Regions from separate parts of the Serratia sp. A07 genome, predicted to be linked through region 2. Evidence: predicted binding sites of a transcription regulator. Region 2 holds the regulator's gene; each other region holds the start of a gene.
The links. The regulator Fur, encoded in region 2, represses iron uptake genes when iron is present. The targets are predictions, from matches to a motif close to ATAATAATGAGAACNACTATCAA.

Region 1: a site for Fur is predicted at 2,451-2,473, ahead of AC4PR2_RS17495 (TonB-dependent siderophore receptor). Genes of this name have one in related genera too.
Region 3: a site for Fur is predicted at 2,021-2,043, ahead of AC4PR2_RS16965 (isochorismate synthase). Genes of this name have one in related genera too.

The regions. Positions count from the first base shown of each region.
Region 1 is NZ_JBZXDO010000018.1:42,034-46,726, reverse strand. Features, by position in the region: gene AC4PR2_RS17500 (GNAT family N-acetyltransferase) at 1-240, shown strand, start outside; gene AC4PR2_RS17495 (TonB-dependent siderophore receptor) at 290-2,428, opposite strand; gene AC4PR2_RS17490 (GGDEF domain-containing protein) at 2,816-4,258, shown strand; gene AC4PR2_RS17485 (DUF1428 domain-containing protein) at 4,363-4,693, shown strand, end outside.
Region 2 is NZ_JBZXDO010000003.1:331,907-336,599, forward strand. Features, by position in the region: gene AC4PR2_RS05315 (beta-N-acetylhexosaminidase) at 1-2,137, shown strand, start outside; gene fur (ferric iron uptake transcriptional regulator) at 2,383-2,829, opposite strand; gene fldA (flavodoxin FldA) at 3,159-3,698, opposite strand; gene ybfE (LexA regulated protein) at 3,963-4,250, opposite strand; gene ybfF (esterase) at 4,507-4,693, opposite strand, start outside.
Region 3 is NZ_JBZXDO010000017.1:27,424-32,116, forward strand. Features, by position in the region: gene agp (bifunctional glucose-1-phosphatase/inositol phosphatase) at 1-1,034, shown strand, start outside; gene AC4PR2_RS16960 (4'-phosphopantetheinyl transferase family protein) at 1,196-1,888, shown strand; gene AC4PR2_RS16965 (isochorismate synthase) at 2,078-3,268, shown strand; gene dhbA (2,3-dihydro-2,3-dihydroxybenzoate dehydrogenase) at 3,369-4,127, shown strand; gene rarD (EamA family transporter RarD) at 4,129-4,693, opposite strand, start outside.

The DNA.
Region 1 (4,693 bases), on a different contig from region 2:
CTGCACCGCAGCACCACCCAGCTGCAGCCTAACTGTTATCTGCAGGATCTGTTCACTGCGGAGACGGTGCGCGGCAAAGGCGTAGCGAGAGCGCTGATCGCGGCGGTCTACGAGCGTGCGCAGCAGCTGGGGTTGCCGCGGGTTTATTGGAATACCCACGAAACCAACCAGACCGCCATGCGGCTGTATGACAAGGTGGCGGAGCGCCCCGGTTTCGTGATGTACCGCAAGGCGCTTTGACGCCGGGCGAAAAGAAAACGGGCGCCAAACGGCGCCCGGAGATGGGGGGTTAGAAATCGACCGTCGCCTGCAGGCTGAGGCTGCGCGGTTCGCCTTCAATCACGCGCAGGTTACCGGCGCTGGAGGCGTAGTATTCGCGGTTAAACAGGTTTTTCACATTCAGTTTCAGCTGAGTATGTTTGCCAAGCAGCTTGCTGTCCCAAGCGACAAAGGCATCCGCCACGGTGTAGGCCGGCATGGTGAAGCTGTTCTCCGGATCGCCGGCGCGGCGGCCGACATAGCGCGCACCGCCGCCCACGCGCACCTCGCCGGGCACCACCGGCAGCGTCATGCGGTGGCTGAGATACAGGCCGCCCATGTTGGTCGGGGCGTTGACCAGCCGGTTGCCGACGTTGGCCGGATTGAGGTTGTCTTCGACGATCTCGGTTTTGTCGTAGCTGTAGTTGGCGGTGAGATCCCAGTTGGGCGCCACTTCGCCGTTCAACTCCAGTTCAGCACCGGTGGATCGCGCCTTGGGAATGCTGCGGGTCACGCCGTTGATAAAGATCGACATATTGCTTTCATCAATACGATAGAGCGCCAGCGTGGCGTCGAACGCCGGGGCGATCTGCCATTTGCCGCCCACCTCATAGGTGGTGCCGGTTTCCGGCGTGGCGACGTTGCCGTTATCGTCGATGGCGGTGGACGGCGTGAAGGAACGGCTGTAGTTACCGTACAGAGACAGGTTCGGCGTCAGCTTATACACCAGCCCCGCCTGCGGCAAAAACTGATCGTCTTTGTCATTGAGCGTATTTTTCGGCTTCTGGAAACCGTTGCTGTTGTTCTGGTAATACGACTGATAGCGTGCGCCGAGCACCGCAATCCACCGGTCGGAGAGATGAATGCTGTCCTTGGCGTACAGGGAGCGGCTGAACAGCGTCGTGCGCAGGTTGCTCAATGCGTCGTTGTAGGTGGTGCTGTCGGTGACGGGCGCTTCGCCATACGCCGGATCGTACATGTTGAACGTCTTCGACACTTTGCCGCGATAGGAGTAGGCCTTGTAAGTCTGGTTCTTTTCGTAGTCCACGCCCAGCAGCAGGTCGTGTTGCATGCCGAACACCTCCGGCGAACCGGTCACATCCCAGGAATAATAATCGGTCTGGTGATTGAAGCCGCGGTTGGCGTCGGCGCGGCGCGAAACGATGCCGGTCGCGGTGTCGATCGCGGTGGCGCGCACTTCGTTGCTGTCGTAACGGCGTTGCAGCCAGGCGTAGTTGAGGCGGGTGGTCCAGATCGGATCCAGCGCATATTCATAATGGGCGTTCAGGCGTTTGTTCTTGCCCCAGGCGCGGTTGGCGTAGTCATCCAGCCGGCGGTTATAGGGCACATCGACCGGTTTGCCGTCGATAAACGCGGTGCCGCGATCGTAAGGAATGTCGTATTTGTACTCGCTGTAGGCGATGTTAAAGGAAGCCTGGTCGCCGAACCAGCTGAGTGAAGGAGCGATCAGCGTGTGTTCGTCGCTGCCGAAGTTACGCCAGTAATCCTCGTGCTGTCGCTCGGCGATCAGGCGGAAGGCGAAGCCGCCGCCCAGCGGGCCGGTCACATCGACGCTGCCGCTGCCGCCGCCGAAGCTGTTGGTGGCGCCGCTAATGCGGGTGTTCCAGTCATACTGCGGTTTTTTGCTGATCAGGTTGATGACGCCGCCGGGGCTGAGGATGCCATACAGCAGCGAAGCGGAACCTTTCAGCACCTCGACGCGATCGGTGGTGGCGTCCATGCTCAGCCCTTGGTTGCTGCGCACGCCGTCGATGAACACCGAACCGTCGGAGTTAACCCCAAAGCCGCGTTTGACGAAGCCATCCTCGGTGCCGCCGAGCGTGTTGCCCTGGGTGACGCCGCTGACGAATTTCATCGCGTCATTGACGCTTTTGACCTGGAAGTCGTCAATCACCTGTGAGGTGACGACGCTGACCGATTGCGGCAGTTCACCGATTGGCGTGGCGGTTTTGCTGCCGGTTGAGGCGGTATCGGCGCTATAGCTGCCGGCAGGCAGGGCGGTGGCGGTCACCGTGATGGCGTCTTCCTTTTTTGCGTCGGGCGCGGCGGCGATCGTCAGGGCGGGAAACAGGCCGGCGATCAGGGGCAGCGAGCGGAAAACGTGATTTTTTTTGTTTTTGTTGGGGCGGCGAAGAACTGACTGGTGCATATCATTCCATGGTAAATAATAAATAATAACGATTATCATTATAATTATCGTTTAATGGGCTTGGATAGAGGGCAAAGGAGAGATCCGCGCATTGCCCGATTATATTTTGTCATCAAGGAAAAAGACGGCGGTTTTACCGGTAAAAATCCGACGAATTGACCATAATGATCAAGACGGCCGGGATGCCTTGGCAGTTTCTGCGCCAGATAGGCGAATGTCGTCAATATATTGATACACAAATATATTTTTCCTTGATGAATAAACAGGTGTCCGGACCGGCAAAACTGGCAATAATAGGCGGGTCGGCCGTTTATCTTCTCCTCATCGTCGACGGTTGTGACACGCAAAGACTGTCACCTTACGCTAGCGGAAGTCTCTGGATCCAAGATGCAAACCACCTCGTTGTCCGATACCCGGAAAATCTGGCCCGCGCTCAGCATTTTTTTGCTGGTGTTCGCGCTGTGTCTGCTGGGCATCGTGAGCCGGCCCGGCAGTTTTCTGGCGATATTCTGGCCGGCTAACGCCGTGCTGCTGGCCGTTTTGGTGCGCCGCCCGCAGTGGGCGACGCGCGCCGGCTGGGGGATGGCGGTGCTGGGCTACCTGGCGGCGGATCTGTTGACCGGCAGTGCGTTGGAGAAAGCGCTGCTGCTGAACGCCGCCAATCTGGCCGGCGTGGTGGTGGGCTATCTGCTGTTCATGCGGCTGTCGCCGCCGGCGCGCATGTTGCAACGCGGCGCGTCCAGCATGTATCTGTTCGGTATCTGCCTGGCCGCCGCCGCCGCTACCGGCTTGGTGGGGGCCGTTGCCTCGCAGTGGTTGTTCGGCAGGCCCTATTTGACCTCCCTGGCGCTGTGGTTCTCATCTGAATTCACCAACTACGTCACGCTGATGCCGTTCATTCTGGTGTTTCCCGCCGATTGGCGACATCGCCTGCGCGCGGCCTGCGCCATGTTGATACAGCGCAGCCAATGGCCGCAGGCGGGGGGGAAACTGGCGGTGTTGGCGCTGCTGGCGCTGGCGGCGGTCTGCAGCGTGCTGATCGGCGGCCCCGGCGCGGTGATCTTCCCGATGCCGGTGCTGCTGTGGCTGGCGATGTCCTTTTCGTTGTTCAGCACCATGATCGCGGTGCTGGTTTACGTGCTGTGGTGCCATCTGGCGATCGATTTCGGGTTGCTTAGCACCACGCTCGACATGAAGGTGCTGCAGAACGCGGTATCCATGCGCCTGGGCATCGCGCTGCTGGCGCTGGGGCCGATCGCCGTCGCCAGCATGAACTATGCGCGCAACGCGTTGTTGCGCACGCTGGAGCACGTGGCGAATCACGATGCGTTGACCCACGTGCTGACGCGCAATGCGTTTATGCAGCGCGGCGAGCGGGTGATCGATCAGAAAGGCGAGCTGGTGTGCGTCATGATGCTCGACATCGACTATTTCAAATCGATCAATGACCGTTTCGGCCACGCCGGTGGCGATCAGGCGCTGATGGCGTTTACCCGTGCGATCGCCGCCGATCTGAACGTCAACGATCTGTTCGGCCGCATGGGCGGCGAAGAGTTCGCCATCGTCTCGACGCTCGGCCAGCCGCAGCAGGGGTTGCAGCTGGCCGAACGGCTGCGGCAACGCATTGAGGCGGAATCGATCACCATGCCGGCCGGCCATCCGCTGCAGATCACCGTCAGCATCGGCATGGTGACCTGCCCGGGCGGTTCCGGCCATAGCCTGGCCGACCTGCTCAAACTGGCGGATCTGGCGGTATACAAAGCAAAAAATGCCGGCCGTAATCGGGTCGCCACGCCGGAATCTTACCCGCCGAACGATCCGGGCCGCTGAACTTCCGATCCGGGCCGCGCGCCCGCCGTCTAAACTGGTAGGGGGCACGGGCAACGTCGCCCGTGCTGAACCGACTGTCCTTAATCAGACAAGAGGATACCAGGATGAAATACGTAGACGGGTTTGTGGTGGCGGTGCCGGCCGCCAACAAGGAGGCTTATCACCGGCTGGCGGCCGCTGCGGCGCCGCTGTTCAAAGAGTTTGGCGCCACGCGCATCGTGGAGTGTTGGGGCGATGACGTGCCCGACGGCAAACTCACCGACTTTCGCGGCGCGGTAAAGGCGCAGGAGGGCGAAGTGGTGGTGTTTAGCTGGATAGAGTACCCCTCCAAGGCGGTGCGCGACGCCGCCAACCAGAAAATGATGAACGATCCGCGCATGAAGGCGCTGGGCGAGATGCCGTTTGACGGCAAACGCATGATCTTTGGCGGGTTCG
Region 2 (4,693 bases):
GGCGCCGTTCACCGGCGACCAGTGGAAGCGCACCAAGGACGACAAAAACATTCTGATGACGCCGGCTTCGCGCTTTGTCAGCAATGCCGATCTGCAGACGCTGCCTGCCGGCGCGCTGCGCGGCCAGATCGTGCCGACGCCGATGCAGGTGAAGGTTCACGCGCAGGACGTCGATTTGCGCAAAGGGGTATCGCCGGATCTGAGCACGCTGGTCAAGCCGGCGGCGGACGTCGTCAATCAGCGCTTCGCGCTGCTGGGTGTGCCGGTTCAGGCCAACGGCTATCCGATCAAGACCGACATCCAGCCGGGCAAGTTTAAAGGCGCGATGGCGGTGCCGGGCGCCTATGAGCTGAAAATCGGCAAGAAAGAGGCGCGGGTGATCGGCTTCGATCAGGCCGGGGTGTTCTACGGGCTGCAGTCGATCTTGTCGTTAGTGCCGAGCGACGGCAGCGGCAAGATCGCCACGCTGGACGCCAGCGATGCGCCGCGCTTCCAGTATCGCGGCATTTTCCTCGACGTAGCGCGCAACTTCCATAAGAAGGACGCGGTGCTGCGCCTGTTGGATCAAATGGCGGCCTACAAGCTCAACAAATTCCACTTCCACCTGAGCGATGACGAAGGCTGGCGCATCGAGATCCCCGGTTTGCCTGAGCTGACGGAGGTCGGCGGCCAGCGCTGCCACGATCTGAGCGAAACCACCTGCCTGCTGCCGCAGTACGGCCAGGGGCCGGACGTCTACGGCGGCTTCTTCAGCCGTCAGGACTATATCGACATCATCAAATACGCCCAGGCGCGCCAGATTGAGGTGATCCCGGAGATCGACATGCCGGCACACGCCCGCGCCGCGGTGGTCTCGATGGAAGCGCGCTATAAAAAGCTGCATGCCGCCGGGAAAGAGCAGGAGGCCAACGAATTCCGCCTGGTGGATCCGACCGATACCTCCAACACCACCTCCGTGCAGTTCTTTAACCGCCAGAGCTACCTGAACCCGTGCCTGGATTCTTCCCAGCGTTTTGTCGACAAGGTGATCGGCGAGATCGCCCAGATGCATAAAGAGGCCGGCCAGCCGATCAAGACCTGGCACTTCGGCGGCGACGAAGCGAAAAACATTCGCCTGGGCGCCGGCTACACCGACAAGGCGAAACCGGAGCCGGGCAAAGGCATCATCGATCAGAGCAACGAAGACAAACCGTGGGCCAAGTCGCAGGTGTGCCAGACGATGATCAAAGAAGGCAAGGTGGCCGACATGGAGCACCTGCCGAGCTACTTCGGCCAAGAGGTCAGCAAGCTGGTGAAGGCGCACGGCATCGACAGAATGCAGGCCTGGCAGGATGGCCTGAAAGACGCCGAGAACGCGAAGGCGTTCGCCACCTCGCGCGTGGGCGTCAACTTCTGGGATACCCTGTACTGGGGCGGTTTCGATAGCGTCAACGACTGGGCCAACAAAGGGTATGAAGTGGTGGTTTCCAACCCGGACTACGTCTACATGGACTTCCCTTACGAGGTGAACCCGGACGAGCGCGGTTACTACTGGGGCACCCGCTTCAGCGACGAGCGCAAGGTGTTCAGCTTCGCGCCGGATAACATGCCGCAGAACGCGGAAACTTCAGTCGACCGCGACGGCAACCACTTCAACGCCAAGAGCGATAAGCCGTGGCCGGGCGCCTACGGGCTGTCCGCTCAGCTGTGGAGCGAAACCCAGCGCACCGATCCGCAGATGGAATACATGATTTTCCCACGCGCGCTGTCGGTGGCTGAACGCGCCTGGCACCGCGCCGGTTGGGAGCAGGACTACCGCGCCGGCCGCGAATACAAAGGCGGGGAAACCCACTTTGTCGATACCAAGACGCTGGAGAAAGACTGGCTGCGCTTCGCCAATATCCTGGGGCAGCGTGAACTGGCCAAGCTGGACAAAGGTGGCGTCGCTTACCGTCTGCCGGTGCCGGGCGCACGCGTAGCGGGCGGCAAGCTGGAGGCGAATATCGCGCTGCCGGGATTGGGCATCGAGTACTCCACCGACGGCGGCAAGCAGTGGCAGCGCTATGACGCCAAGGCCAAGCCTGCGGTGTCCGGTGAGGTGCAGGTGCGTTCGGTTAGCCCGGACGGCAAGCGCTACAGCCGCGCCGAGAAGGTCTAAGCCCGGTGCAACGGCCTGCTGCCCTGGCGGCGGCCGTATAACGAAGGGGGAATGCGTTCGCCCGCGCGTGTCGGCGTAGGGCGGACGTTGTAGTGAGAGTAGTACGTGGAGTAGCAGTGCCGCTGCAATTGTGATATTTCATGACATGATTTTCCCCCGGCTTGTCCGGGGATTTTTTTGCCCTTTGCACGGCAGGCATAAAAAAACCGCCTCGGTGTGAGGCGGTTTTTCATAGCCGGTCAGGCTTATTTCTTGTCGTGCAGCGTTTCGTCTTCGCGACAGTCACCGGTTTCACAGTGGCCGTACAGGTACAGGCTGTGGTTGGTGAGCTTGATGCCGTGCTGCTTGGCGATGTCACGCTGCCGCACTTCGATGGATTCGTCGCTGAATTCGATCACTTTGCCGCAGTCCAGGCAAATCAGGTGATCGTGGTGATGCTGTTGGGTCAGCTCGAACACGGACTTGCCGCCTTCGAAATTGTGACGTGTCACAATGCCCGCATCGTCAAACTGGTTCAGTACGCGATAAACCGTTGCCAGCCCGATCTCTTCGCCCATATCAATCAGTTTTTTGTACAAATCTTCCGCACTGACGTGATGGCATTCCGGATTTTGCAGTACTTCCAGGATTTTGAGTCGCGGAAGCGTGACTTTTAAGCCGGCCTTCTTCAATGCGATGTTGTTGTCGGTCATGCGAATTCAGTCCTGTTACTATGCTAATCAAGTTGAGGCGTACTCGCCTGTGGCATCGGTCGGCACAAAGAGTTAATGCGTCTCATTATAGAACCGGTTGTACTAAATGGAAACCGCCGGTTGTTAACAAAGATATAATTGCACTATTGCATGTTTTGCATGCAACGCCTTGATGGATGGGATAAACCGATATCTCAGTCTACCGTGACGGGGTGGGAAGTTACAAATCTGTAGCTTCTATCGCAGCAATCCCTGCTGCCGATGACGGCCCTGTGGGCACACTATGCACTTTACAGGGCCTTTGTTCAACCTTTCGCCAGTGCCGGGGCTTAGCCGACGATATCGGCCAGGCTCAGCTCTTCGACGATTTGTTTGACCCAGGCGTCCACGCGCTCGTTGGTCAGTTCAGGCTGGCGGTCTTCGTCGATCGCCAGACCGATGAAGTGATCGTCGTCCGCCAGGCCTTTGGAGGCCTCGAAGTGGTAGCCTTTGGTCGGCCAGTGGCCCACGATGGCCGCGCCACGCGGTTCGATGATGTCGCGGATGGTACCCATCGCGTCACAGAAGTATTCCGCGTAGTCTTCCTGGTCGCCGCAGCCGAACAGCGCCACCAGTTTGCCGTTGAAGTCGACTTCTTCCAGCGTTGGGAAGAAATCATCCCAGTCACACTGCGCTTCACCGTAGTACCAGGTCGGGATACCCAGCAGCAGGATATCGAACCCTTCCAGGTCTTCTTTGCTGCTTTTAGCGATGTCATGCACTTCAGAGACGTCGTCGCCAAACTGTTTCTGGAGAATTTTCTGGATCATTTTGGCAATGTTTTCGGTATTGCCAGTGTCGCTGCCAAAGAAAATGCCTACAGTAGCCATATCGCGTATAACCTTTAAATTCAAGTAATTGCATTACTCGACGCCGGCACTGCCGCCGCTGACGCCGATTAAAATGATGCCATGGCAAGAGCCTTTCGCCTCCGGGGCGGGCGCCGACAGGCGCAGTCTCTTACCGGTAAATGCGTATCATGCCAGAAAGTGGCGCCGGGGTTTTATCGCATTTATGCGATGCCGGAGAATGAAGAAAAGCGTGGTCGATCCGGCGTTGTCCTTAACGCCGCGCCGCGCGTGCGGCCGAAGAGATCAATGTTCCGGCTGTTCTTCCGCCAGTTGTGCCAACAGCATCTGCTCGATGAGTTCGCTGCGGCTGATGTTGCGCTGTTCCGCCAGTTTGTTCAGGGCGTCCACCGCATCCGCGTTGATTTTCAGCTCTACGCGCCGCAATCCACGTACTTTATCGCGCCGTAACTGATTGCGCTTATTGATTCTAAGCTGTTCATCGCGGGAAAGCGGGTTGGTTTTCGGGCGCCCCGGACGGCGTTCATCTGCGAACAGATCCAGCGTCGTGCGATCCGTTTGTTCTTTTGCCATAGGTAGCGGTACTGCAAGGGAGTTTGCATCAAAAAGCGCTCGCACGCTTCCGGAGGCATCGGTTAACACACTTCGGGCCAATAAACCCTAACCCAAATTCACCCCCGAACCGGCGTTCGCGAACGCGCTGGCGCGGTGGCAAAATTATAGCGCGCCATATTACCCCAGCAGATGGAGCGACGACAATGCCTAACTGCGGGCTAAACGCGCTAAGCCGTTATCTTTAGCGCGTTTTTTCGCCAGGTGAGTGCGTTTTTCAGGCTTCGTCGAGGAAACGGTGAATGGCGCGCAGCACCGCTTCCGGTTTTTCGGCGTGCACCCAATGGCCGGTGCCGGCGACGACGTGCGCGCGGGCCTGCGGGAACTGGCGGGCGATGGCTGCACGGTAGCTGTCCTGCACGTACGGCGACAGGCCGCCGCGAATGAACAGGGTCGGGTGCGGC
Region 3 (4,693 bases), on a different contig from region 2:
AGCTGACCACCAAGGGCGGGGTGCTGGAAGTGTATATGGGGCACTACTTCAACGCCTGGCTGAAGCAGACCGGCCTGTTGCCGAAAGAGGGTTGCCCGACCGCCGGCAGCGTGTACGTCTACGCCAACAGCCTGCAGCGCACGGTCGCCACCGCGCAGTTCTTCAGCAACGGCGCGTTCCCCGGCTGCGACGTCAGCGTGCACCATCAGGACAAGATGGGCGAGATGGATCCGACCTTCAACCCGATCATCACCGACACCAGCGAGGCCTTCAACCAGCAGGCGCTGGCGGCGATGAACGCCGCGCTGGGCTCGCTGAAGCTGGACGCCTCTTACCAACAGCTGGCGAAGATCATCGACTACAAGGATTCCGCCGCCTGCAAGACCGACAAACACTGTGACCTGACCAAAGAAGCCAGCGTGATGAGCGCGGTGCCGGGCAAAGAGCCGGGCGTCTCCGGCCCGCTGCGGGTGGGCAACTCGCTGGTGGACGCCTTTATGCTGCAGTATTACGAAGGTTTCCCGATGAAAGAGGTGGCCTGGGGCAAAATCGCCACCCCTCACCAGTGGCAGCAGCTGGCGCAGCTGAAAGACGGCTATCAGGACTCGCTGTTCACCTCGCCGGTGGTGGCGCAGAACGTCGCCAAGCCGCTGCTGACCTACATCAACAACGCGCTGCTGGGCGAGCGCAAACCGGACGCGCCGAAGCTGACGGTGCTGGTCGGCCACGATTCCAATATTGCCTCGCTGCTGTCGGCCATGCAGTTCCAGCCGTATCAGCTGCCGCAGCAATACGAGAAAACGCCGATCGGCGGCAAACTGGTGTTCCAGCGCTGGCGCGATGCGCAGAACGACCGTGAACTGCTGAAGATCGAGTACGTCTATCAGTCCACCGAACAGCTGCGCAAGGCGACGCCGCTGACGCTGCAAACCCCGCCGCAGCGGGTAACGCTGGCGCTGAAAGGCTGCCCGATCGACAAAGACGGTTTCTGTGCCTGGAGCGATTTCGAAAAGACCATGAAAGGCATCTTGTAATGCCCAGCCTCTCTCCCGCGCGCGGGGGAGAGGCCTCTCCCCATCCCGGCTAACGCGCCGCCACGCAGGCCTTAACGCCATTTATTTTGCCCAGGGTCATTGTTGCAGGCCGTTTCGGGGGCTAACATCATCAGCCTGCCTGCTTATCATGGATACCGCCGTTGCCCACTTTTATCCGCAATATCGAATTTTTCACGCCGGACGGCTATCCGGGCCAGGTGGCGCGCTGCCATTTTGCGCTGGCGGAGTATCGCGACGAGCGTTTTCCCGAGGCGGGCTTTGCGCTGCCGGATCATCTGGCGCGTGCGGTGCCGAAGCGCCGCGCGGAGTATCTGGCCGGGCGTGTTCTGGCGCGGCAACTGTTGGCGCCGCTCGGTTTTGCCGACTTCACCCTGGCGCGCGGCGAAGATCGCGCGCCGCAGTGGCCACCGGGCATCGCCGGGGCGCTGAGCCATAATTCGGATACCGCGCTGTGCGCCGTGCACCGCGAGAGTGGGCTGGGCGGCGTGGGGCTGGATGTGGAGACGCTGCTCTCCGACGTGCGGGCGGAGGAGCTGTGGGGGGCGATCGTTTCCCCGGCGGAGCGCGAGACGTTGCTGCGCGAGGCGTTGCCGTTCAATGAACTGCTGACGCTGACGTTTTCCGCCAAAGAGAGCCTGTTCAAGGCGCTTTATCCGCAGGTGCGCTGTTACTTCGATTTTCTCGATGCGCGCATGGTCGCCGTGGATATGCAGCGGCAGACGTTTGTATTAGCGCTGCTTAAGACGCTGACGCCAAATTGCCCCGCCGGCCGCCGGTTTAACGGGCGTTTTTGGCGTGAAGGTGACGACGTCACGACTTTTATTTTCTGCTAAAACACAATAATAACAGTGTGTTATTTCTTACTTTGCCGTAACGCGGATTTGCCGCAGCGGGCGGAAAGATTCATTCATCGGAGATTGACCCACGGTGGGGATCCGGTGTAATTTATCCTCCTTTTATGGCTAATGATAATTATTCGCATAAACATTATCATTGGTAAGGCGCAACAAAGGAGTGGTCTAGTGGCGACACTGACGACAGAAAACCAAACCTTCCCCGGGTTTGTGTACGCCGAACAATCGACCTTTTTGTACCGGTCCGAATTCCGTTCCCTCTCCGCCGACGGTGTGTTCGAGCGTATCGAGACGCCGGCGTTCGGCGGTGAGCAGGAAGGCAGCGCGCTGGCGCAGCATATCCGCCAGGCGCTGGCGCGCGCCAAAGCCGCCGGCCAGGAGACGCCGGTGGTGGTGGGCGCCATTCCGTTCGATACGCGCCGGCCTTCCAGCCTGTACGTGCCTGAAAACTGCCAGTTTGTCGCCAACGACAGCTTTACCCGCGCCGCGCGCCCGATGCTGCAACAGCCGCATCGCCTGGCCGCCTGCACCAGCATTCCGGACGAGCCGCGCTTCAAGCACGCGGTGGCGGAAGCGGTCAGCCGCTTTAAACAGGGCAAGCTGGACAAGGCGGTGCTGTCGCGCATCCTCGACATCGAGCTGGAGCAGCCGGTGGCGGGCCACCAGATCCTCAATAACCTGATGGTGCAGAACCCGACCGGTTATCACTTTTCCCTGCCGCTGGCCGATGGCGGCGTGCTGATCGGCGCCAGCCCGGAACTGCTGATCCGCAAGCAGGGCGGCGAGATCCACACCAATCCGCTGGCGGGCTCGGCGCGCCGTCAGGACGATCCGCAGCAGGATCGCCTTGGCAGCGAGCGCCTGATGCGCTCGACCAAAGACAAATACGAACACAAGCTGGTGATCGACGACATTCGCCGCCACCTGGCGCCATTGTGCGCCAGCCTGAGCGTGCCCAGCGGCCCGTCGCTGCTCAGCACCGGCACCATGTGGCACCTGTCCACCCGCATTCGCGGTGAGCTGCTGAACCCGAATCTCAACGTGATGCAGCTGGCCTGCCTGCTGCATCCGACGCCGGCGCTGTGCGGCTTCCCGACCGAGAGCGCCCGCCAACTGATCGCCGATCTGGAACCGCACGATCGCGGCCTGTTCAGCGGCATCGTCGGCTGGTGTGACGCCAACGGCGACGGCGAGTGGGCGATCGTCATCCGCAGCGGCCTGCTGCGCGGCAACCGGGTGAGGCTGTTCGCCGGCGCGGGCATCGTCGCCGCTTCGACACCGCAGTCCGAGTGGATGGAAACCGCCGCCAAACTGGGCACCATGCTCAACGCTTTCGGCCTGAACAGCGGCGCGCTGTAGGCCTCTTTGCGGCGCAGTGCGCGCCGCGTCATACGCTTTCGCAGGAGACAACGATGAACAACAACATGACCCGGCAGCGTGCCCGGATGGCGGTGTGCGCATGAGCATTCAAATGGATTTCACCGGCAAACGCGTGTGGGTGACCGGCGCGGCGCGCGGCATCGGCGAGCAGATCGCCCGGCATTTTTTGACGCAGGGCGCCGAGGTGGTGGGATTTGACCGCGAGTTCGCCAACCCGGATCTGCCTTACCCTTGCGTGACGCTGGACATCAGCCGGCCGGAGCAGGTGGAGGCGGTGTGCCGCCAACAGCTGGCGGAGAACCCGCGACTGGACGTGTTGGTCAACGCCGCCGGCATTCTGCGCATGGGCAATACCGAAGATCTGAGCGTGGATGACTGGCATCAGTGCATCAACGTCAACGCCTCGGGGGCGTTTTACCTGTTCCGCGCCGTGCTGCCGCACTTCAAGGCGCAGCGCAGCGGGGCGATCGTCAGCATCGGCTCCAACGCCGCGCACGTGCCGCGCGCGCAGATGGCGGCCTACTGCGCCTCGAAGGCGGCGCTGACCAGCCTGAACCACTGTGTGGGGTTGGAGATGGCGCCGTTCGGCGTGCGCTGCAATCTGGTGTCGCCGGGCTCGACCGACACGCCGATGCAGCGCGGCATGTGGCAGACCGACGACGCGCAGCAACGCACCATCGCCGGCTTCCCCGAGATGTTCAAGCTGGGGATCCCGCTGGGCAAAATCGCCCGCCCGGATGAGATCGCCAACGCGGTGTTGTTCCTGGCCTCCGATTTGGCCAGCCACATCACCATGCAGGACATCGTGATTGACGGCGGCGCGACGCTGGCCGCCTGAGTCAGACCCGCTGGCGGCGCAGCAGGTGCTGTGCGCCCTCCGCCGCCAGCAGCAGCACCGCCAGCCAGATCGCCAGATAGGTCGGCCATTCGCTTTGGCCGATGCTTTCGCCGAGCAGCAGCGCGACGATCACCAGCAGCACCGGTTCCACATAGCTCAGCAGGCCGAACAGGCTGAACGGCAGCAGGCGGCTGGCGAGGATGTAGCACACCAGCGCCACGGCGCTGATGACGCCGAGCAGCGGAATGCGCCAATACAGCTCGGCATTGATCTGCAGCGCCGCTGCGCCGCCGTCGCCGAAGGCGAACCAGGCCGCCGCCGGCAGCATCAGCGCCAGCTCGCACCACAGCCCGCCGAGATTGTCGGTGCCGAAACGCCGCCGCAAAATAAAGTAGAGCGGATAGCCCAGTGCCACCACCAGCGTCGGCCACGAGACGCCGCCCGCCTGATACAGCTCATTGCCCACCCCCACCATGGCGCACGCCACCGCCAGCTTTTGCAGCAGCGACAGCCGATCGCGGTAGATCAAACGGCCCGCCAGCACCATGGTCAGCGGCAGCAAAAAA